Regions from separate parts of the Ruegeria sp. C10 genome, predicted to be linked through region 3. Evidence: riboswitches for the same ligand, from Rfam matches in the RefSeq annotation. Region 3 holds a riboswitch; each other region holds the start of a gene.
The links. A riboswitch is a leader RNA that binds a small molecule or an ion and turns the genes downstream of it on or off. The one in region 3 is predicted to bind cobalamin.

Region 1 (5,188 bases), 190 kb from region 3:
TCGATCCTTGCGGGCACATCAAGGTAAGCGGGCTGCCATCCATTTGTGTCCGTCGGCGAAAGAGATCAGCAACTTCGCTTTCCGACGGCAGGACGGGTGAGAGGTCTTCTGGCGTTGTATGCCGACCGATCCAGCGATGGGAAAACACGCCGGGCCATGTCGTGTAGTCTGCGCCCATCGTATAGGGCCGCGGTCGGTGGATCTTCGCGGCGTTTGCAAGCCTGATCGCGGCTAAATAGCTCGTAACGGGTGGGGAGATCTTGAATCCGAGTTTGATCAGATCATCAACGTCCAGCATCAATACATCTCCGTTTGGTCATCGATTCGGGAACCGGGCGCGGGCCAAGCTCAGATAGGTTCTGAGCCGGATCGCATTAATCGGTCCTAAAGGTTCGTGATCTGCCGTGACACGCCAGGGCGAGAAGCTCATCGCGTCGCCATTCTGCGGATCAAATTCTGCACCTTTGGGAATCGTGATATCCGCCACGGGCGTGACGGTATGATGGTACGGATCAAGAGGTGCATCTGGTTGCGGATCGCATGCCCACCGGATGCGATTGTCTAGCACATCGAATTCGTCGGCCGGGCGCGGGGGCTCAATCACACACAGCTCGAAGTGATTATCTCCATCGGCCACGTCTTGCCGCAAACACTGCCCGATCCCATCTGGATCGTCTACCGGATGTGCCGGAATTTTTGGTTTAGCGCTGCGGGCCAGGTATCGGACTGTTAGATCGGGGCCCAGCCGATACGGTGTTGTCGACCAGAAATGGACCTCAAAAGGCGAGTGCATATAGTTCGAGGCAAAATCACTCGCGACGCGAAACTGACGCTTGCCTTCACGAGTGAGGAAGGTGCGAAATCCTGCGCGCAGCCCTTTGGTGATCAACCTAAGGCTCCATTTTCGTCGCCCTTTGATCGCGTGCTGGACCGCTTGTAATGTGGCGACAAGCCTGCCCAATCGCTCATATTCATCGGGGAAGTAGCTGGGAAACACATCCTGATCGACCAATACGAAATCGAACTCGTCGCTGAGTTGTGTGGTCCCCAGATGCGCAAGTGCCTCGGCGTCGATCAGCTTGGGGCTTGGCACGTCAAAAAGCTTGATCGCCATCCCGTGGGCATCCGATTTCCGGTCATCCAGATGCGCGCCGTTGGAAAAGCGAAGTGCGGCTGAATAGGCAGCGGGCTGTTCAAACAGGCCGTGACGGAACTGTTCTGGTAGATCGTTTCTGACGGTGAATGTTGCAGCCACGCACCCGTGACTGCGCCCATGCTGAGCCCTTAAGCGATGGCCTTTCCACCGTGCAACGGCCTCGAGATTGTGGTCAATGACATCATCAACAATATCCGGCGGCAATGCGTTTTGCGAAACATGCGTCAAAGAACCGTCTCCTTGGATAAACCCAGGCAATGATCAAACAGGGGTAAGGCGCTGACAAAGCTAAACCTCTAAATTTGTTCAGCTTACCTCAGATTGTCTAATTTCCAAACACACCAACTATGGACAGCCGTGGCCAGACAAATTCGGCGCGCAGCCCAAGCTATTCGGCTGGTGCTTCGGACACGTGGTTGGCGGCGCTCGATCCTCGACCAGAGTTGAGCGCCTTCGACTTTATCATTGACGTGTCCGGTGTTCTCGGGCACTCAATCGATTGATGGTTCCCGGTGGTGTTGCCGCGGGATGAAAAGGGAATACGGTGAGGTTTGCCAAAAGGTGCCAATTCCGTAACTGCCCCCGCAACTGTAAGCGGTGAGCAAGGCCAAACAGCCACTGGTCCACAGGGTCGGGAAGGTTGGCCGAGCGCGGACCCGCAAGTCAGGAGACCTGCCATCAGATGTTTAACCAACCCGGGGCGGGGCGTCCTGGAAGGAGGCTTTGATGGCGCGTCAATCGCGTGTTTACATTGTCGGCAGCTTCCGCATGCGCTTGGAAACAAGTGGAGTGGACCATGCCAGATACGCCTGATCATTTCATTCTAGTCTGCGAAAGCTGCACTGAAGGGCTGCCCCTTGATGAAATTTGCGATGCGTTGACCGGGAAATTACATCGCAGTTTTGCGATCCGCGCGTCGTCTTGCATGGCAGGCTGCGATAGTCCCAGAACGGTTGGGTTCCAGGCCGTAGGAAAGGCGCAATACCTTTTTGGTGGCATTCAGACCGCGGATGAGGTGCAGGCGCTGACTGAGTTTGCAGCGCAGTATCGTGAAAGCCCGGATGGCTGGACAAATGCCACTGATCGCCCGCAGGCGTTGTTCAATAAAACCCTCTCGCGCATGCCGCGGATCGAACAGGGGGCATCGCAATGACGTTGCCACCCTTTCTGATTGCCGAAAACCTTGAGTATTATGCCCTTAACGGAGATGTCCTGTTGCAGGGCGTCTCGTTCGAGTTGGACGAGGGTTCCATTCTAGCCATCGCCGGCCCGAACGGGGCGGGGAAAACGACGCTTCTCAATCTGTTGTGCGGCGCTGAGCCGCTGGCACTTGGCGATGTTCGGATCAAAGGACGCAGTCTGAAACAGCTCACGGCCAAAGAGCGTGCGCGCATGATTGCAGTGGTAGGTCAGCAGGAACTGCCCGATGGACGCTTGGCGTTACGCGATTATGTTGCGCTGGGGCAAATACCCATCCGTGCGGACCGCTCTGCCGAAGGCCACGCGCAAGAGCTGGACCGGATTTTAGACCTGACCAGTCTCGCCAATCTCGCGGACAAGCGCATGGCCCAACTGTCCGGAGGCGAACGTCAGCGTGCCCATATCGCGCGTGCTTTGGCGCAGAACCCTTCGTTGCTGTTTCTGGACGAACCGACCAACCATCTGGATCCTGATGCAAAAGGGCGGATGCTGTCTTTGGTCGCTGAGCTTGGGATCACCGTGGTCATGATCGTACACGATCTGGTCATGATCCCCGAATTCGCCACACACGTGGCGCTGATGAAATCGACCCGCATGATCGAGTTTGGGTCGGTGGACAAGGTGCTGACACCCGAAAGAGTCCGCGAAACTTTTGGCGTTGATTTCCTCTGCTTTCTCCACGAAGGCCGCGTGATTCCGGCGCTTGATATTCGAAGAACCACAGTCTCAACTTAGTCGAAGGAACACACTGAGATGAAATACATCTGGCCCGTGGCGTTGGCCACCGCCATGGCAAGCGGTGCTGCTGCGCAAGAAGTCACCGTAGACAACTGCGGCGAACCGCTGGTTTTTGATACCGCGCCCGAGCGCCTGGTTGTGCATGACATGAACATGACCGATATGGCGTTTGCATTGGGTCTGCAGGACAAGATCGTCGGCCTGACCGGCATCACCGGCTGGTACAAGACCAGCCCTGATTTTGATGCTCTGCGCGGCGACATCCCCGAGCTTGCGCCGAAATATCCGACCGTTGAAAACTTGGTGGCGGTTGAACCCGACCTGTTCTTTGCCGGTTGGTACTATGGCATGAAGCCGGGTGGTGATGTGACCCCAGATACATTGGAACCGTTCGGAATCAAGACCTTGGTTCTAACCGAAAGCTGTGTCCATCTGGACAACGATCGCCCCGAAGCCAGCATGGATCTTCTGTTTGGCGATGTGTTGCGCTTGGGCAAGGTGATGCAAGTCGAAGACAAGGCCGAGGCTCTGGTCTCGGGCTGGAAAGAGCAGCTGGCAGCGATCGAAGCCAAGACTGCTGAACTGCCCAAGCCCCGCGTCTTTCTTCTGGATGGTCCTGCAGATGCTCCGTTTACCGCCGGTAAATTCGCGATTCCCGATGCGATGATCACAGCCGCCGGTGGTGAAAACGTCACTCATGACATGGACACGAGCTGGGGCCGCACCTCGTGGGAGGCCGTTGCCGCATCGAACCCGGAATTCCTGGTTTTGTTGGATTATCAGACCGGCAATGGCGCCGAGGACACCTTCAAGTTCCTGCAGGAACATCCCGTCATGTCGCAGACTGATGCCGTCAAGAACGAACGCTGGATCGGATTGCGCTACGAAGAGCTAACGCCGGGACCGGCAAATATCGAAGCGATCTCGAAGATGGCGCGCGCGATGCATCCGGGTCAGAGCTGATATGGGCCGATTGGGCCTGACGTTGTTGCTGGGGGCGGTCGTTCTGACCGCCCTTTTGCTGATTTCCACGATCTACGGCACAACCTCGATTCCTTTGTCCGACACCTTCACCGCGATATTGCGCGGTACCGGGTTGCAGGACGGAGAGATGTCGCCGCTGCATAGGATCGTATTCGACCTGCGATTGCCCCGCGCGTTGTTTGCAGCCGTGATCGGTGCCGGGCTGGGCATCGTTGGCGTGGTGCTGCAAACGACCACACGTAATGACCTTGCCGATCCATTTCTGTTCGGCCTGTCCTCGGGCGCGGCAGCGGGGGCGGTGTTTGTAATTACCGTGACCGGAGATATTCTGGGTTTCTGGACTCTGCCTCTGGCTGCCTTTTGCGGCGGTCTTGTGGCGTCGGGCATCGTGCTGGCGCTGGTTCATGGGCTTCGCACCAGCGCACCGGAGAAGCTGATCCTTGCGGGTCTGGCTGTGTCGTTTTTGTTTTCGGCCATCACCAACTATCTGATCTTCGCCGGTGATAGCCGCGCCGCCCATTCTGTCATCTTCTGGATGCTGGGGGGGCTGGGCCTGGCCCGTTGGGAGACGTTCCCGCTGGTGTGCATCGGTCTGCTGCTGATCCTGAGCTATTCGCTTTATCGCAGCCGCTGGTTGGATGCGCTGCTGACCGGGGATTTGACTGCCGCTACTCTGGGTGTGCCGGTTCGGGGTCTGCGGTTCAGCATGTTTTTCACCGCAGCTTTGGCAACGGCCGTGTTTGTTTCCGTAGCCGGAGTGATTGGTTTTGTCGGTCTGATGGTGCCGCATATTGCACGCGGGATCGCAGGTCCCCTGCACAAAAACCTTCTACCTACCGCCGCTATGGTTGGTGCTGCCTTGTTGACCGGCTCTGACATTCTCAGCAGGCTTCTGCTGGCTCCGCAGGAATTGCCGGTGGGGATCGTCACAACTTCAATCGGATCGGTGTTTGTGTTCTTGCTTTTATTCAGGACAGCGAGAAATCAACGGTAAGGCCCTCGATCTTCGCTCCCAAGATATTTCGTCCTGATCAGGTCTGAGCCGAGTTTAAACCTTTCCGTCAACCGCTTGGCCGAGCCACTTGAACACAAGCTTGGCTCGGTCGGATG
Region 2 (5,188 bases), 250 kb from region 3:
ATCTGGCGGCCGGGCGCACAAGTGTTTTACCCAACTGGAGGTTCAGCAAGCTGGACCGCATGTCGACTGTGCAGTTGGAAAGCTGGCTTCAAACGCAACAGATCACCCGGGCCCTCATCCCACCATCGCTATGTGAAAAACTGGTTCAATCCGACGATACCGGTCCGTTGCACACGGTGTTCACCGGCGGCGGTCCGGTGTTTCCGAGTCTTGTCGAGGCGTTGAGAACCCGGCACAGCCTGTCAGTTGTGTGCGTCTACGGGTCGACCGAGGCTGAACCGATTGCCCATCTTGACGCCGCGAATATCACGGTGAAGGATCACCGCGACATGGCTGTTGGAAGGGGTCTTCTTGTGGGATACCCGGTGCCCGAAATCACGCTCCGCATCCGCGACAATGAAATTCAGGTCGCCGGCGCACATGTGAATGACGGGTATTTGAACCCGACCCACTCAAAGAACAACAAAATCAAGGAAGGTGACGTCATTTGGCACCGGACCGGTGACGCTGGCGCGCTGGATGATGACGGGCGTTTATGGTTATGGGGGCGCGTCGGGTCCGAAATTGAAGTCTTTTCAGGTACGCTCTTCCCCTTTGCTATCGAAGTCGCGGCACAGCGATGGCCAGGTGTAGATCGATGCGCGCTCGTCAATACCAAGGCAGGCCCCACACTTTGCGTCCAAGGTTCCGCGGATCACATCGACGATTGGACTAAATCTGCGCTTGGTTTTGACGTTCCAAATGTGATTTCGATTAAGCACATTCCTATGGACAAGCGTCATGCCTCCAAAGTCGATCGTACGAAACTTACACGCATAATAGAAACCTGACGCAATATGGCTCGTAGGCCACTGAGCCTGCCCAACTCATCGCTCCCGTCGCTGTGCGCGTTAACAGAGGACTGAGTGTAGCGACGAAGTCATTGTTTTAGAATTTCCAATCAAAACCTGCACACCTTGGTCAGGGGAAATCTGCAATTGCCAGTTACATCTGGCCGCATGAAACATATAATCGCAGATACACTGTTAGGGTGCGCCCCGGCGAACGGTTGATACCCATGTCATTGCACAAAGATGTTCGGCTTGACGCGTCATCCAAATCCGTCCCAAACCTCAAGCGTTTCTAACCCAGAACTACTAGCCAGCTTTCTTCTATGCTGCTGCAAGAATCTCAATTAAGCTCACGCACACAATCACGACTAATAACTGCGCGCTCGCGAACTTTGCTGCTCTGCATTTTAAATTGAATAAGCTGTTGTAATGCGTCGATGAACATAAAAGATTGAAATAGAGTTCTCTTGGCTCGGTAGCTTCAGATACCCAGGAGAAACGAGTATGGGGAAAGCAGATATGACAAAACCTACTTCCGCTCAGAAAAAACTTTCGGAACGGTTACCAGTTTATCTATCGTTGGCCTGTATCATATGCAGCTACCTTGTCTCCGCCGCTTCATTGCAAGCTTCTGAGCTTCCCTGGATCAAACTAGATAGAGAGGTTCAGGCGCCATCGGGCGCCAAATCACTCTGCAAAGATTATTCGTGGGCGTGCGCGAATACTCGTACTTCTGGTCTGCCAGAAGCGCAGGAGAAACAGATCGTTAAAGCGATTAACTTGCGCGTCAATCGGAGGATCCGCGCCGTTTCGGATCAAAACCAATACGGGACAAAGGAATACTGGACGCTACCAATGCAGGGGTCAGGGGATTGCGAAGATTTCGCTTTGCAAAAGAAGTTTGAACTAATGCAGAACGGCTTGGATCCTACGAAGCTACTTATTGCAACTGTCTTAGACACCAATCGCAGTGGCCATGCAGTTTTAGTTTATCGCTCGAGTGAAGGCGATTTGATTCTGGACAATGTCACCAACAGGATCAAATCGTGGAAGGAAACGAGGTATCTTTTCCTACGAATACAGGACCCAAATCACCCTGATCGTTGGGTACAGGTTTCTAGCGGCTAAAAACAATGTGGCGCGCCCTAGAGACGCGCCACAATAAAATTTTGGTCCTGCGGCTACTGGTTGTTTCGCGGCAACCCAAGTTTAGGACACCGCTTCAAACTTTGGTCAAGCTTTCGCAGCGTTGTACAAACGCGGAGTCACCAGACCTGTACTGTTCAAACCGCGCATCGCCTTGGCTGCCGCAAGCACTGCCAGATCAGCAATCGGCTCAATGACAATTACCAGCATATAAGCACCGCCAAAGGACAGAACCGACGCCATGGTTTCTGCGCCGAAACCCTGGCCGTAGAAGGCCCAGAACCCAACCCATGCGACTACTCCTCCCTGATACGTCGCACTTAGGGCAAGAGCTTGGCCATATTTGAGGTCAACATATGCTGTGCCGGGTGCGATGATGCGGCTGGCCAGTGCTTGTAGCGCAAATAGCGGCACCAGCAGAGTGGTCAGGTTGATGAAGTACTGCGGAAGATCGAACGGGGCAAAAAACACACCCTGAATCAGGAGACCAGCTGCCAATCCAAAAGCCGCGGGTGCAGCACCGAGAAGCAGAAACAGCGTCGACCCCAGGATGAAGTGGACTTCAGAGACACCAACCGGGAAATGCGGCAGGACTTCGAAGAAAAGGAAAACACCAACGGTGGCGAGCACCGAGCGCATAACAAAAGATGCAGGTCCATTCGCTCGCAATGTGGAAAACGTTTCTTTCGCTGCGTAAGTAGCCGCACCTGCGGCGGTAACATAGGAAAGCGCGATTTTGGCACCATTCACGATGCCCGGTTCGATATGCATGTTCTTTCTCCCTACCGCCTCACCCGGCGGCTTGTCAGGTTGAATCGACCGCAAGGCCGACAGGTTCAGTCTGGGCATAGCCCGGCGCTTTACGGCAGGTCTCCTGACTCGCGGGTGCTCGCTCCGCCAACCTTCCCGGTTCCATTACAAACCAGTGGTGTCTTGGCATCGCTCTCCGCTCACAGTTGCGGGGGCAGTTACGGAATTGGCGCCATTGAAAACACCGAACCGTATTCCCTTTTAATCCTTTTGGCTTCCGCCATCAGGAACCGAAAACAATTCACCGCTACAATGGCGGCTTCGCCTGTGTCAATTGTCTTTGCGACCTATTCCAATGTAAACTCGACCGAAGCAGGATTCACGCAACCGGTCACTTGATCGACAGGGTAAACCAAGCGTTACCTGAAACCTCTTGAAGCTCTAGCTGCTAGAGGCTTTAAGATTCGGATTAATTCGCGATAGTGCGATCCAAATACGTTAAACTTGTGAACCAGGACGAGACCTATGCTTACAAGGCGCCATTTCATTCAATCCACCACAGCGCTGTTCTCGGCGTCTGCGGCCAGTCCATTGATCGCCAAAACCTGGCCAACCGCATCGCAGAAGACCTATTGGGACAGTCAAGTCACGCCAATTGGTTACGATCCAATGACCTCAAATCCGTGGGGTGTTCATGACCGTTTTTTACCAAGACGCGTCGCGGCAAATGATGGTTTGGTTCCAGGTGACATCCATGTGGATGCCGTCGCGCGCTATCTCTATCATATCGAAGAAGGCGGGACCGCAATGCGCTATGGCGTAGCGATCGCGCGTGGGAATCTTTACGAGCCCGGCACCTATGTTATCCGCCGAAAGGTCGAATGGCCACACTGGACACCAACCGCTTCAATGATCGAGCGCAACCCCGAATACGCGGAATTCCGGAATGGAATGGAGCCCGGGCCGAATAATGCTCTCGGCTCTCGTGCCCTTTATCTATACGTTGGAGACCGAGACACATATCTCAGAATTCACGGCACGCCTGAGCCAAGAAGCATCGGCGGTCGCGCAAGTTCTGGATGTGTGCGAATGATCATGGCTCATATCAATGACCTCTACCCAAACGTGAAAACCGGCTCGACCGCTTTCCTATACTCTGCCGAAGATAGCGTCACAGCCCGCTCATGAATATTGGGCAGCGTACATGGACGTCGCTGCCCTCATTTCGATCAGGCGTCGCGCGCAATGCAGATCGGAGCGCCATTCGTCGCGCGCAATGGTACCAATGTCGTCTCGACGGGTCCGCTGTGCTCATACCAAAAGCAATTGTCTTCGGGCAGGAGGCGCGCTGTGGTCAAATCCTGCGCCGGCCCTGCCAGCGATACGACCGAATCTGGCACGTTGCCTGGTTCAAATGCTTTGCTTTTGGCCCCAGTGAACTGGGCTGAGCAACCAGCCGTAATCGAGACTAACGTGATGGTAATTGCGATCCGTTTCTGCATTGGTCTGTTCCAAATTTTTTGCGTCATCTGCAATTAGATTGCATCCACACGGCCGGCCCGCAAGACGAAATGAACTAACAATATCGCAGGCAAAGAACCCGGATGAAAAAAATATAAAAGGTATTGAAGCTCTAGTTACTGTAGGAACTATTTACAAAGGACCATAGAGATTCTTGAGGTCCAATCATGTCATCCGATACCCATAGCCACGACCATGGCCACGAAAACAAACATGGTCACCACGCATGCGGTAGCGGCGGGTGTGGCGACATCGCCCCCGCTGGTCCAATTCCTGAAGGTGGTAGAAGCTTTCAGGTCTCTGGCCTTGATTGCGCCGAAGAGGTGGCGATCCTGAACCGTGTCGTCGGCCCGAAAGCAGGTGGCGAAGAGCATCTTGCATTTGATGTGATTAACGGTCGGATGACGCTTCTTGATAGTGCTTCCAAGTTATCTGACGAAGATGTCATGCTGCTGGTTGCGAGTACTGGTATGACCGCCAAACCATGGGATGACGGAAATGCCGCCCAGGACCAGGCGGCGCATATTGCACGTCAGCGGCGGTTCACCACTCTTAGCGGAGGGTTTTGGGCAGCAGGTTTTGGCTGGCACATTTTCGAAACCGGCATGGGCGGTGCGCTCGGGCTGTTCTCGGGACATGGTGAGGTTCCGATGCCTTTAGCCGAGGCAGCTTTGTTCGCAGTCGCGATCTTGTTTGGCGTCTGGCTGGTGGCCCCTAAGGCCTGGTCTTCGGCGCGTCGACTTTCGCCGGATATGAACCTTCTGATGGTTGTTGCCGTCGCTGGTGCCATCGCTCTGGGTGAGTTTTTTGAAGCGGCAACTGTAGCATTTTTCTTCTCGCTCTCTCTTTATCTGGAAAGCTGGAGTGTCGGACGTGCTCGGAACGCGGTATCCGCGCTGCTTGATCTGGCCCCCCCGACGGTTCGGCTGGTTCGTGCTGAC
Region 3 (5,188 bases):
AGCGCTTTCAGCAGCATTTGCCACATGCGTGTAAGGACTCGCATGGGCAGAGCCTCGGCCATTTGTTGACCTCGGGCGCGTTCGTCGGGGGAAACGGTGGGATCTTCGGCGGCATCCGGGGTGATCTTGACCACCGAAACCCAATGCGTGATTTCTGCCAGATCGCGTAAGACGGCGAGTGGATCAGCCCCTTCGGCATATTGCCCGCTCAGCTCGGTCAACGCGCCTGCAGCATCGCCGCGCAGGATCATATCCATCAGATCCAGCACCCGGCCCCGATCGGCCAGCCCCAGCATCGCGCGCACCTGATCCGCGCTGGTTTCACCGGCCCCGTGCGAGATCGCCTGATCAAGCAGCGAGGTCGCATCCCGCGCCGATCCCTCGGCGGCCCGGGTGATCAACGATAACGCATCCTCGGCAATCTGTGCCCCTTCGGCACCTGCAATTTTGCGCAGCAGTCCGATCATATCCTCCGGCTCGATCCGGCGCAGATCAAAGCGCTGGCAACGGGACAGGACGGTCACCGGGACCTTGCGAATCTCGGTGGTGGCAAAGATGAACTTCACGTGTTCGGGGGGTTCTTCCAGCGTCTTGAGCAGCGCGTTGAAAGCGCTGGTCGACAGCATGTGAACCTCGTCGATGATATAGATCTTGTAGCGCGCGGATGCAGCGCGATAGCGTACGCTGTCGATGATCTCGCGGATGTCATTGACACCGGTGCGGCTGGCGGCGTCCATCTCCATCACGTCGACATGGCGGCCCTCCATGATAGCCACGCAATGTTCACATTGACCGCAGGGTTCGGTTGTAGGGCCGCCGCTGCCATCGGGACCGATGCAGTTCATACCCTTGGCTATGATCCGAGCGGTCGTCGTCTTGCCGGTACCGCGGATACCGGTCATGATGAAGGCCTGCGCGATCCGGTCCGCCTCGAAGGCGTTTTTCAGAGTGCGCACCATGGCGTCCTGACCGACCAGATCGGCAAAGGTTTCGGGGCGGTATTTGCGGGCAAGAACCTGGTAGGCGGGGCTGGGCGTCTCGGTCATGTCTGCTCTGTCGGATTCGCGTTACGCCGCAGCGTAGAGGCCCCCGCCGCCCGCGTCCACAGCCAGCCGGGACGATTTTCATTTTGGAATGCGTGGGTATGCGGCTAAAATCCACTCTATTCTATTTACTGGACCAGTATGTTGTTGGGTGAAGTTTGTTTGGGGGGAGATTATGTCGCAACTGGTGGTTTATGCGTTGCAGGTCGGCGGAGGCACCTTGGCCTTGTCCTCGATGCCTGGGCGTGGAGGAACGTATACAGAAGACCTTGATCTTATCGCAGACTGGAAGCCCGGGCTTGTGATCTCGATGACGACTGAGGTTGAGATGATTCAGGATGGTGCGCGGAATTTTGGCGCTGATATTCAGGGGCGTGCCAGCAGATGGGTGCATTTGCCGATCGAAGATTTTGGCACGCCACCCAAGGAGATTGTGGAGCGCTGGCCCCGCGTTGGCGCGACTGCCCGTCAGGCGTTGTCAGGTGGTGGCCGTGTGCTAGTGCATTGCCGTGGTGGCTGTGGCCGATCCGGGATGGTGGTTCTGCGTCTGATGGTTGAATGCGGTGAACGGCCTGAGGCGGCATTGAAGCGATTGCGTACGGTGCGTCCTTGCGCAGTCGAGACAAATGCCCAGATGCTTTGGGCCGTTGAACCGGCCCGTGTTCAAGCCGTTTGACGGCTTAGACACCAACATGTGGCGAGATTTCGCCACCGTTGTGCTGCACCAGAAGCGAAGCCTCAAGCATGGCGCAAGGAGGATTCCTTAGCAGGTCTGCGGGTAGGCTGCGGTACTCGGTTCCGAACATCATGTCTGCGTAGTCATCCAGCCGGCCGGTATCGATTTCAGGATCGGTTCCGCAGAATACACGTATCTGGTCGCATTGGGCGCGAAAGCGGGCGGTACATCCCTCTGGGCAGTGCGACAGGTCAATACTGCCTTCAATCTCAAACCCAGATTTTGTGACCGGTTTTGTGGTGGACATGGCCTGCGTTAGAGCCCGCGCCATTTGCGCCAGTGCGGGGCAGGTTGCCCCAGTACGTTGGCACACGGTCGCCGCGAATTCGTGCGTTTTAGTCTTCCAGATCATCAATGCGCCCTCCGCGCGCAGGGCGAGGGCGTGGCACAGGTTGGTCGGTGCAGAGCACGATCAAACCCGTCCCGGACACCCCGCCCGAGTTTCGGTTCTACATCTGATGGCAGGTCTCCTGACTTGCGGGTCATCGCTTTGCCGACCTTCCCAGCCTTCAAGGCCAGTGGTATCTCGGCATTGCTCTCCGCTTACAGTTGCGGGGGCAGTCTCGGACTAGGTTCTTTCCGGTTTTCTCCGTGCAGAACCGCACCGTGTTCCCTTTTCATCCCGGCCCGATTGGGCGCGAGAACCATCGCGACATGGCTAGCGGCTGCGCCGTGCCCGAGTCAAGAAGATTGCGTCAGGCAAGTGACGTACGGTCCAGCCACGTCAACCTTGACTTGAGGCGCTTCGGGTGAACTGATCAGTTCAGTCGGTATTGGAGGGCACCATGTTGGACACGCAGCAGGCGGTTGTGACCGAGGATTTTCAGATCCCGTCCGACCCGGCAATGTTGTCGGCGCGGCTTTACCGTCCGGTTGCCGACCCCGAAAAGGTGGTCGTCATAAACGGTGCGACTGGGGTGCCGAGGGATTACTATCAGCACTTCGCCCGATGGCTTGCCGAGGAACAGGGTATGGCCTGCCTGACCTATGACTACCGGGATTTTGGTCACTCTTTGGTGGGTTCGCAAAAGCGGTCAAATGTCACCATGGCCGATTGGGCGTTGATCGACATTCCAGCCGCCCGGGCCGAGATGCGCCGACGGTTTCCGCAGGCCAAGCTATGGAGCATCGGTCATTCCTTGGGCGGAATGTTTGGTCCGATCCAACCCGATATCGATCAGATTGACAGGATGATCTGTGTCTGTTCGGGTCTGGTAACGCTGGCGGATCACCCTTGGCCTTATCGCGCTTTGGCGGCGTTGTTCTGGTATGGTCACGCGCCGCTGGTGGTCAAGGCGCTTGGCTACCTGCCCGGACGGTTGGTCGGGTTTGGATCGGACCTGCCTGCCCAAGTCTATTGGCAATGGCGCAAATGGTGCACCGCCCCCAAAAGCTATGTGCCAGAGATCGGCACGACACTGCCCGCCGCCCGCTGGGAAGACTTGGGCAAACGTGTCGATCTGTTTACCTTCGCAGATGATGAAATGGTGCCGCCGGATGCTGTCTGGCGTCTTGCCGATCTCTATGGACCCAAAGCCGGGCGCCATCTGCTTGCACCAAGCGAATTCGGAGTATCCAAGATCGGCCATATCGGTGCATTCGCAAGACGGAATGCGGCAGTCTGGCCTAGGCTGATCGCCTGATAGCGCTGGGCACCGGTAGGCCGGTGCCCAGCTTCGTTATAGCCCTTTACGGGATTTTTTCTCGTGCATCACGCTGCGCACCATCTTGCCGAACGCCTTGTCGCGGGCGCGGGCCTGCGCCACCGAAGCGGAATTGTGTTGGTCTTCGCGCCGCAGCTTGCGCCAGCGGTCCAGCCGCGCGGGATCAAGCGTACCAGCGTCGATTGCCGCCTGCACCGCACATCCGGGCTCGGTCTCGTGCTGACAATCCGAGAAGCGGCAATTCAGGCTGAGGTCTGAGATGTCCGAGAACACCTCATCCAACCCCTCTTGCGCATCTAGCAGACGTAACGCGCGCATGCCGGGCGTATCGATCAGCCAGCCGCCATTGCGCATGCGATGCAAGGCGCGTGAGGTTGTTGTGTGCCTGCCGCGCGCATCGTCTTCGCGAATACCTGCGGTGGCCTGATCCTGCCCCGTCATCCCGTTGGCGAGCGTCGTTTTCCCAACGCCGGATGATCCAAGCAAGGCGCTGGTTTGTCCTTTCGGACACCACGACAGAACTTGTTCGAGATCGCCGTGATCCAGCGCGTTGACCGCAAGTACCGTCAGAAACGGGGCGAGCGATTGGGCTTGATCTACATAAAGGCTCGGATCATCGCACATGTCCGATTTGGTCAGAACGACCACCGGATAGCAGCCTGCCTGATGTGCCAGCGCAAGATACCGCTCCAATCGTGGCATATTGAAATCGGCGTTGCAGGAACTGACGATGAACAGCACATCAACATTTGCAGCAATCAGCTGCGCCGCTGCCCCTGTACCTGCGGCCCGGCGCTGCAGCAGGCTGCGCCGGTCCAGCACGCGGCGTATGCGTTTGTTTTCATCCGCCAGAACCCAATCCCCAACGGCATATGCGCCGGTTGATTGATCCAGAGATAACAAAGGCGATTCACCTTCAGGGCTCAGCCCGATCAGTCGATCCCGGTGTACGGCCGAGATGCGATACGGTAGAAGTGACGGATCAGCCGCATGCTGAGCCGCGAAATGAGAGGACCATCCGAGGTCCGATAAGGAAAGTAACATTGGTCTGCCTGTGATCAGAAACAGCAATCCCGCCGGATGGCAATCGCGCATCCGCTGGTGATGTGTTCAGGCAGTCAGTTGATCGGAAAGGATCAGAACCGGTCTGCCCGAAGGGAATTTGCTACAATCATAAACGCCCTCCTGCGGCTGATGGGTTCTAAGTGAGAGGTTGGACATCGACCCAAGCGGGGCTCGTTGTGGCTGCTTCCTTCCGGACCTGACCAGGTTGGCGAGGCGCTCGCCCGCGCCAACCTCTCAAAGCCGATATAGGTGCATCCCCTGAAAATGGCAACCCGTCAGAAGGTCAGATGAATGCGCATGAAACCATCCGCATCGTCGGGCAGAATGCGTGGATGATACTCAGCAAGCTCTGCAACATGGTGTAGCGCGCGCGGCCCCGTTGTCAGGATCGCGCCCTGCCTTTGGTTTGGTACAAAAGAAAAGGGGCGCGGTGCATGCGCAAGTGGGTCGGCGGGCAATGTGCCCGCGACGTATTTGCATAGAACATCCTGTATGCTGATCTGCGGCAGGTCAATCATACGGGCTTGTCGCGCAATTGGAAAATGACCACCGCCATTGGCCCGGTAGTTATTGGTGGCGACAAGGAAACTCTGGTCAGGCGCAATCGGCTGCCCATCGAATTCCAGGTTGCGTATGCGGGAAAATGCCGGATCAATCACTCGACCGAGCGTATCGAACCG
Region 4 (5,188 bases), 910 kb from region 3:
AATTGCGGATCTGCCATCATCTCAGCTTTGATGTCGTGCATAGCCGGCATGTGTTCCAGAATTGAGCGATCCTCAACATCATTGTGGTTCATCATGAGCCAGTATTTGAGCCCTTGATCCTGCCCCACATGATTGGTGCGCCCACGGTCGCGCTTGACTAAAAAGCTATCAGTGCTGCGCACAGCATAATGATGAATGCGCGCGAATTCATGGCTGAAACCACGCCATGCTTTCCATTTCACTTGGTCTGCTGGGTAGAGGTTCCCGCCCGAATCCCGCCACAACACGCCTTCGTATGGCGCGTCAGGGTTCGGTGCATCTTCTGGATTGATCCTGGGACGATGGGCGCGAAAACGGCTGAATTTTCCGTTGTTGCGGAACAGCGTTTTGAACCCTTTGGTCCGGTGATGCGGATAGCCGTCTTCGGTGGCGGCCAGAAAGAAAGTCTCAGGTACAGGTCGATCAACGAAATCGTTCTGACCCGCGTTTCCGAACATGCGCCAGCAGATCGAGATCGCGTCCGCCACGCCGCTGGCCTCAACGAGGCTTCTTATATCACTATTGGGCAAACGGATATTGATATACTCGTCCACATCCAAACTGAGAATCCAATCCGAAGACAGATAGCTTGGGTGGTTCCGCGCAAGCGAAAATGCACGAACCTGCGGCGCGGCGCGCGGACCCAGTCTGTTTCGTTGGTGGTGAGCCCAGCCAAGCACTTGCAACCGTTCGCCCATGGCATCGGTACCATCAGCGCAATCATTGGTATAAATCAGAATGTCATCAAAACCGATTGCGTGGTTGTAGGCCACCCAATCGATCATGAAAGGCCCTTCGTTTTTCATCGTTGTTACGATGAGAAAGGTCTCATTCGTCATAAGTTGTTCTCTTGCCTGTGCCGGTGTCGGACTCCTGTCGACCTATTTAGAATAGCACCAGAATTTTGTCCAACCAGGTCGCCAGACAGCCGCAATGCTTGCCGATTAATCGATCTACCGATTCTGCGGGATCACCTCATAACCCGGTTCTTCTGGCTCGTCGTCCAGCATCTCGGTTGGGAACCCTGGCGCTTGGATCTCCAGTCCGGTCGCGTCCTCTAGCCGCCTGATGATGTTCGGGGACAGTTCACGCTCACCATATCGCGCGATGCCATCTTCGAAAATCTTGATCATCAATGGGTTTATCTCAAGGGGAACTCCGGCACGGTCGGCGACCTCCTGAAACAGACCGATATCTTTTTTCACCAGGTCCATGGTGAAGGAAATATCGCGCGAGCCGTTCAGGATGACCTGACTTTCGGTCTCGTGCACGAAGGATGTGCCTGACGATATCTTGATCGCCTCATAGGTGGTTCCAAGGTCCATGCCGGCGGCCTTGGCTGTCACCAATGCCTCGGCGCAGGTGATCAGGTTGGCGGTAGCCAGATAATTGGTCAACACCTTTAGAACAGAGGCCGAGCCCAGATCGCCCGTGTGCAAAATGCGCCGCCCCATGGTGGTCAGGAATGGCAGGATACGTTCAAAAGTCTCACGATCACAGCCTGCGAAGATCGAGATATTACCCGTCGCTGCCCGGTGACATCCGCCCGAAACCGGGCAATCCACCGCTGCGCCGCCTCGTTCGATGACCATTGCGCCAAGGCGTTTGACTTCGGCTTCGTCGGTGGTCGACATTTCCATCCAGATTTTGCCAGGGCCGACCTCTGGCAACATTTCCTGCATCACCGCATCCGAGGCCGCAGGAGAAGGCAAACAGGTTATCACCGCATCGCAATCACGCATCAGCTGCGCCGGACTTTCGGCGGCTTTGGCACCTTTGGCGACGAATTCGGTCACCAGATCCGGGCTCAGGTCATGAACCGTCAGATCGATACCGTTTCGTAGCAGCGATCCAGATAGCTTGCCCCCTACATTCCCCAGCCCGATAAACCCTACCTTCATGCGCGGTATCCTCCTGTTCGCATCTTGCTGCCATGCCAGCACGTCGTTGCAGAAGTATCATGCCGCCCAGCGACCCCGACAGGTCGCTTTTTATCCGCTTTTTCACGGATCGGCGCGACTCGCTTGACAAGCAACCCTGCCCTGCCGCATGTCCCTTTCGTTGGTGTCTGCGAGAGCAGATGAAAAGGGAATGCGTCAGCGGTTTTTGCCGTCAAACGCAGCCGCCCCCGCGACCGTGACCGGAGAGGGTGCCCAAAGCCACTGGCAGTATGGCCGGGAAGGCGGGACATCCGACAGAGGCCTCCTCTGACATCCGCAAGCCGGGAGACCTGCCAACGCCCGAAGATGAAACCGGACGGGGTGTTCCGGTGTGGGGCTGTGATCGGCCCGCATGAAACCCCGTCCCCCACGAAGAGGATTTGGGGGGATGAGAGACATGACCGAGACCGCACCGGTCGAACTGCTGGTTTGCACTACCTGCCGTCGTGGGCTGCCTGTCGAGGATGACGCCCAGCGCCCCGGCACGTTGCTGCACAAGGCGCTTGAACAGGCGGGCCTGCCCGAAGGCATTACATTGAAAGCTGTGGAATGCCTGTCGAATTGCGATGAAGGCTGCTCGATCGTGCTACGCGGAGGACCGGATCGCTGGACTTTCGTGTATGAGCATCTGAACGAGATCGACCATGTTGAAACCATCGTCGAAGGCGCAGCCAAATACCTCGCCACCGAGGACGGTTTGGTCAAATGGCGTGAACGTCCTGAACATTTCCGCAAAAACTGTGCGGCCCGCATTCCCCCGATTGGAGCCCTGAAATGAGCAATCTTGAGAAACTCCCCGTCACTGTGATCACCGGCTTTTTGGGCTCGGGCAAAACCACTTTGGTGCGACACCTGATGCAGAACCCGCAGGGCAAGCGTCTGGCGGTGGTCGTCAACGAATTCGGCGATGTCGGCGTCGATGGCGATATCCTGAAGTCCTGCGCCATTCCTGATTGCCCCGCAGAAAACATCATGGAACTGGCCAATGGTTGCATCTGCTGCACCGTGGCCGATGATTTCATCCCGACCATTGAAGCCCTGATGGCACTAGAGCCGCGCCCCGATCACATCCTGATCGAAACCTCCGGTCTTGCCCTGCCAAAACCCCTGCTGAAGGCGTTCGACTGGCCCGATATCCGCTCGAAAATCACCGTCGATGGCGTGATTGCTCTGGCCGATGCCGAGGCTGTGGCCGCTGGTCGGTTTGCTCCGAATGTCGAGGCGGTGGATGCGCAACGCATGGCAGATGACTCGATTGATCATGAAACTCCCTTGTCCGAGGTGTTCGAGGATCAGATTTCCTGCGCCGACATCATTCTGCTGACCAAGCCCGATCTGGCTGGCCCGGAAGGCGTTGCGAAAGCGAAAGAGATCATCGCCGCCGAAGCGCCCCGCCCCCTGCCCGTAGTCGAAGTGGCTGAGGGTGCCGTGGACGTCCGCGTCGTGCTGGGTCTAGAAGCCGCGGCCGAGGATGACATGGACGCGCGTCCCAGCCATCACGACGGCCATCACGATCACGAGCATGACGATTTCGAAAGCATCATCGTTGAACTGCCCGAGCAAACCGATCCGATTGATCTGGTCGCCAAGATTGAACGATTGGCCAACGAGTTGAATATCCTGCGCGTCAAAGGCTATGCCGCCGTTCAGGGCAAGCCCATGCGCCTACTGGTTCAGGCCGTCGGTGCGCGCGTACGTCACCAATATGACCGCCCGTGGGAGCCCGGCGAAGACCGTCGCTCGCGCCTTGTGGTCATTGCCGAGCATGACGATATCAAAGAGGCCGAGATCCGGGATATCCTCGTGGGTGTAACCGAGGCTGCCGAGTAAGACCTATGCACGTCGTCTTCCGCGAAAGCCATGGGCTCGAAGAAACCGAGACCCCGACCGATCTGGGCCAGAGCCCGGCGGATTTGGTGGTGCTGTCCTTTTCCGACAGTGACCTTGGCGCTTTCGCGGCGGGATGGCATCGTGGAGGTGGGCCTGAAGGACGCATGCCAACGATGCGGCTGGCCAATCTGACGGCGCTGAAGCATCCCCTCTCAGTCGACACCTATGTCGAGCAGACACTGGAGGGCGCAAAGGGCATCCTGATCCGTCTGATCGGTGGAGTGCCCTATTGGGCCTACGGCTTGCAGCAGGTTCTGGCGCTGGCGCAGGCCAAAGGGATTGCACTGGCCGTACTGCCCGCAGACGGTCGCGAGGATACGCGGCTGGATGATTACTCTACCCTGCCTGTCTCGACCCTGCGGCGGCTGGCGCATCTGTGCGACACCGGCGGTGAGGTCGCGGCGCAGGCCGCTCTGGCGCAGATGGCACTGGCTGCGGGGTTGTATGCAGGTCCGGTCATGGGCGCCAAGACCATCCCCGAATGCGGTGCCTGGTGCCCAGATCACGGCGTGATCCCTGCAGAAAACGCTCTGCCCGGTGATGCGAAACGTATCATCGTAACCTTCTATCGTGCTTATCTGACCTCGGCGGACACAGCCCCAATCGCAGCGCTGATCCGCAGCTTGCGCGCGCGAGGTTTTGAGGCCGTCGGCCTGTTTGCCCCGTCGCTCAAAGCACCAAATGCCGCCGATTGGCTGAGCGAGACTATTGTGGCGCTGAAGCCTTCGGCGATCGTCAACGCCACCTCATTCTCAGGCAAGGGCGCATCAGGCACCTCACCTCTCGATGTGGCAGAGGTGCCGGTCTTTCAGGTGGCGCTGGCCACCTCACGCCGCAAAGCGTGGGCCGAAGCGGAACGTGGCCTTTCACCAGCTGATCTTGCCATGCATGTGGTCCTTCCGGAAGTGGACGGGCGGATCAACGCGGGCATCGTATCCTTCAAAGAGCCGGGCAAACGCGACCCGCATCTCGAATATTCTCGCTTCGCTCATCGGGCTGAACCCGAACGGATCGAAGCCATCATCAACCGCATCTCCGGCTGGCTGAACCTTCACGACAAACCCAGAGCGGAGCAGGTTCCGGCGCTGGTACTATCGACCTATCCCGGCAAAGACTGGCAGATGGCACATGCAGTGGGTCTGGATGCGCTGGCCTCGGCCGAGGCAATGTTGCTCGACCTGCAAGGCGACGGGTATGACACCGCGCCTGCCGAGCCAATTGCTGAAACTCTTCTTGATGCCCGGATTTCATGGCCGCTAGAGGATTATCAGGCGGCGCTGGCGGCGCTACCGGAAACACTCCGCGCCGATCTCAATAAG

Region 1: it holds a riboswitch for cobalamin, as region 3 does, so the genes downstream of both, ACR0DE_RS02730 (DUF1636 family protein) here and ACR0DE_RS03670 (hypothetical protein) in region 3, are expected to answer to the same signal.
Region 2: it holds a riboswitch for cobalamin, as region 3 does, so the genes downstream of both, ACR0DE_RS04900 (energy-coupling factor ABC transporter permease) here and ACR0DE_RS03670 (hypothetical protein) in region 3, are expected to answer to the same signal.
Region 4: it holds a riboswitch for cobalamin, as region 3 does, so the genes downstream of both, ACR0DE_RS08190 (DUF1636 family protein) here and ACR0DE_RS03670 (hypothetical protein) in region 3, are expected to answer to the same signal.

The regions. Positions count from the first base shown of each region.
Region 1 covers NZ_JBQFSC010000001.1:609,842-615,029, reverse strand. The annotation lists gene ACR0DE_RS02745 (peroxidase family protein) at 1-298, opposite strand, end outside; gene ACR0DE_RS02740 (catalase family protein) at 317-1,384, opposite strand; gene ACR0DE_RS02735 (hypothetical protein) at 1,504-1,659, shown strand; cobalamin riboswitch at 1,643-1,850, shown strand; gene ACR0DE_RS02730 (DUF1636 family protein) at 1,953-2,309, shown strand; gene ACR0DE_RS02725 (ABC transporter ATP-binding protein) at 2,306-3,091, shown strand; gene ACR0DE_RS02720 (ABC transporter substrate-binding protein) at 3,110-4,057, shown strand; gene ACR0DE_RS02715 (iron ABC transporter permease) at 4,059-5,072, shown strand; gene ACR0DE_RS02710 (LysR substrate-binding domain-containing protein) at 5,127-5,188, opposite strand, start outside.
Region 2 covers NZ_JBQFSC010000001.1:1,046,296-1,051,483, reverse strand. The annotation lists gene ACR0DE_RS04910 (AMP-binding protein) at 1-830, shown strand, start outside; gene ACR0DE_RS04905 (transglutaminase-like cysteine peptidase) at 1,335-1,958, shown strand; gene ACR0DE_RS04900 (energy-coupling factor ABC transporter permease) at 2,064-2,747, opposite strand; cobalamin riboswitch at 2,824-3,036, opposite strand; gene ACR0DE_RS04895 (L,D-transpeptidase) at 3,252-3,914, shown strand; gene ACR0DE_RS04890 (hypothetical protein) at 3,956-4,228, opposite strand; gene ACR0DE_RS04885 (heavy metal translocating P-type ATPase) at 4,415-5,188, shown strand, end outside.
Region 3 covers NZ_JBQFSC010000001.1:797,845-803,032, forward strand. The annotation lists gene ACR0DE_RS03660 (DNA polymerase III subunit gamma/tau) at 1-1,046, opposite strand, end outside; gene ACR0DE_RS03665 (phosphatase domain-containing protein) at 1,219-1,719, shown strand; gene ACR0DE_RS03670 (hypothetical protein) at 1,724-2,131, opposite strand; cobalamin riboswitch at 2,223-2,442, opposite strand; gene ACR0DE_RS03675 (alpha/beta hydrolase family protein) at 2,565-3,422, shown strand; gene rsgA (ribosome small subunit-dependent GTPase A) at 3,459-4,487, opposite strand; RNA gene ffs (signal recognition particle sRNA small type) at 4,647-4,745, opposite strand; gene ACR0DE_RS03690 (bifunctional 2',3'-cyclic-nucleotide 2'-phosphodiesterase/3'-nucleotidase) at 4,784-5,188, opposite strand, start outside.
Region 4 covers NZ_JBQFSC010000001.1:1,705,094-1,710,281, reverse strand. The annotation lists gene ACR0DE_RS08200 (glycosyltransferase family 2 protein) at 1-878, opposite strand, end outside; gene ACR0DE_RS08195 (NAD(P)-dependent oxidoreductase) at 993-1,979, opposite strand; cobalamin riboswitch at 2,085-2,291, shown strand; gene ACR0DE_RS08190 (DUF1636 family protein) at 2,377-2,757, shown strand; gene cobW (cobalamin biosynthesis protein CobW) at 2,754-3,809, shown strand; gene cobN (cobaltochelatase subunit CobN) at 3,815-5,188, shown strand, end outside.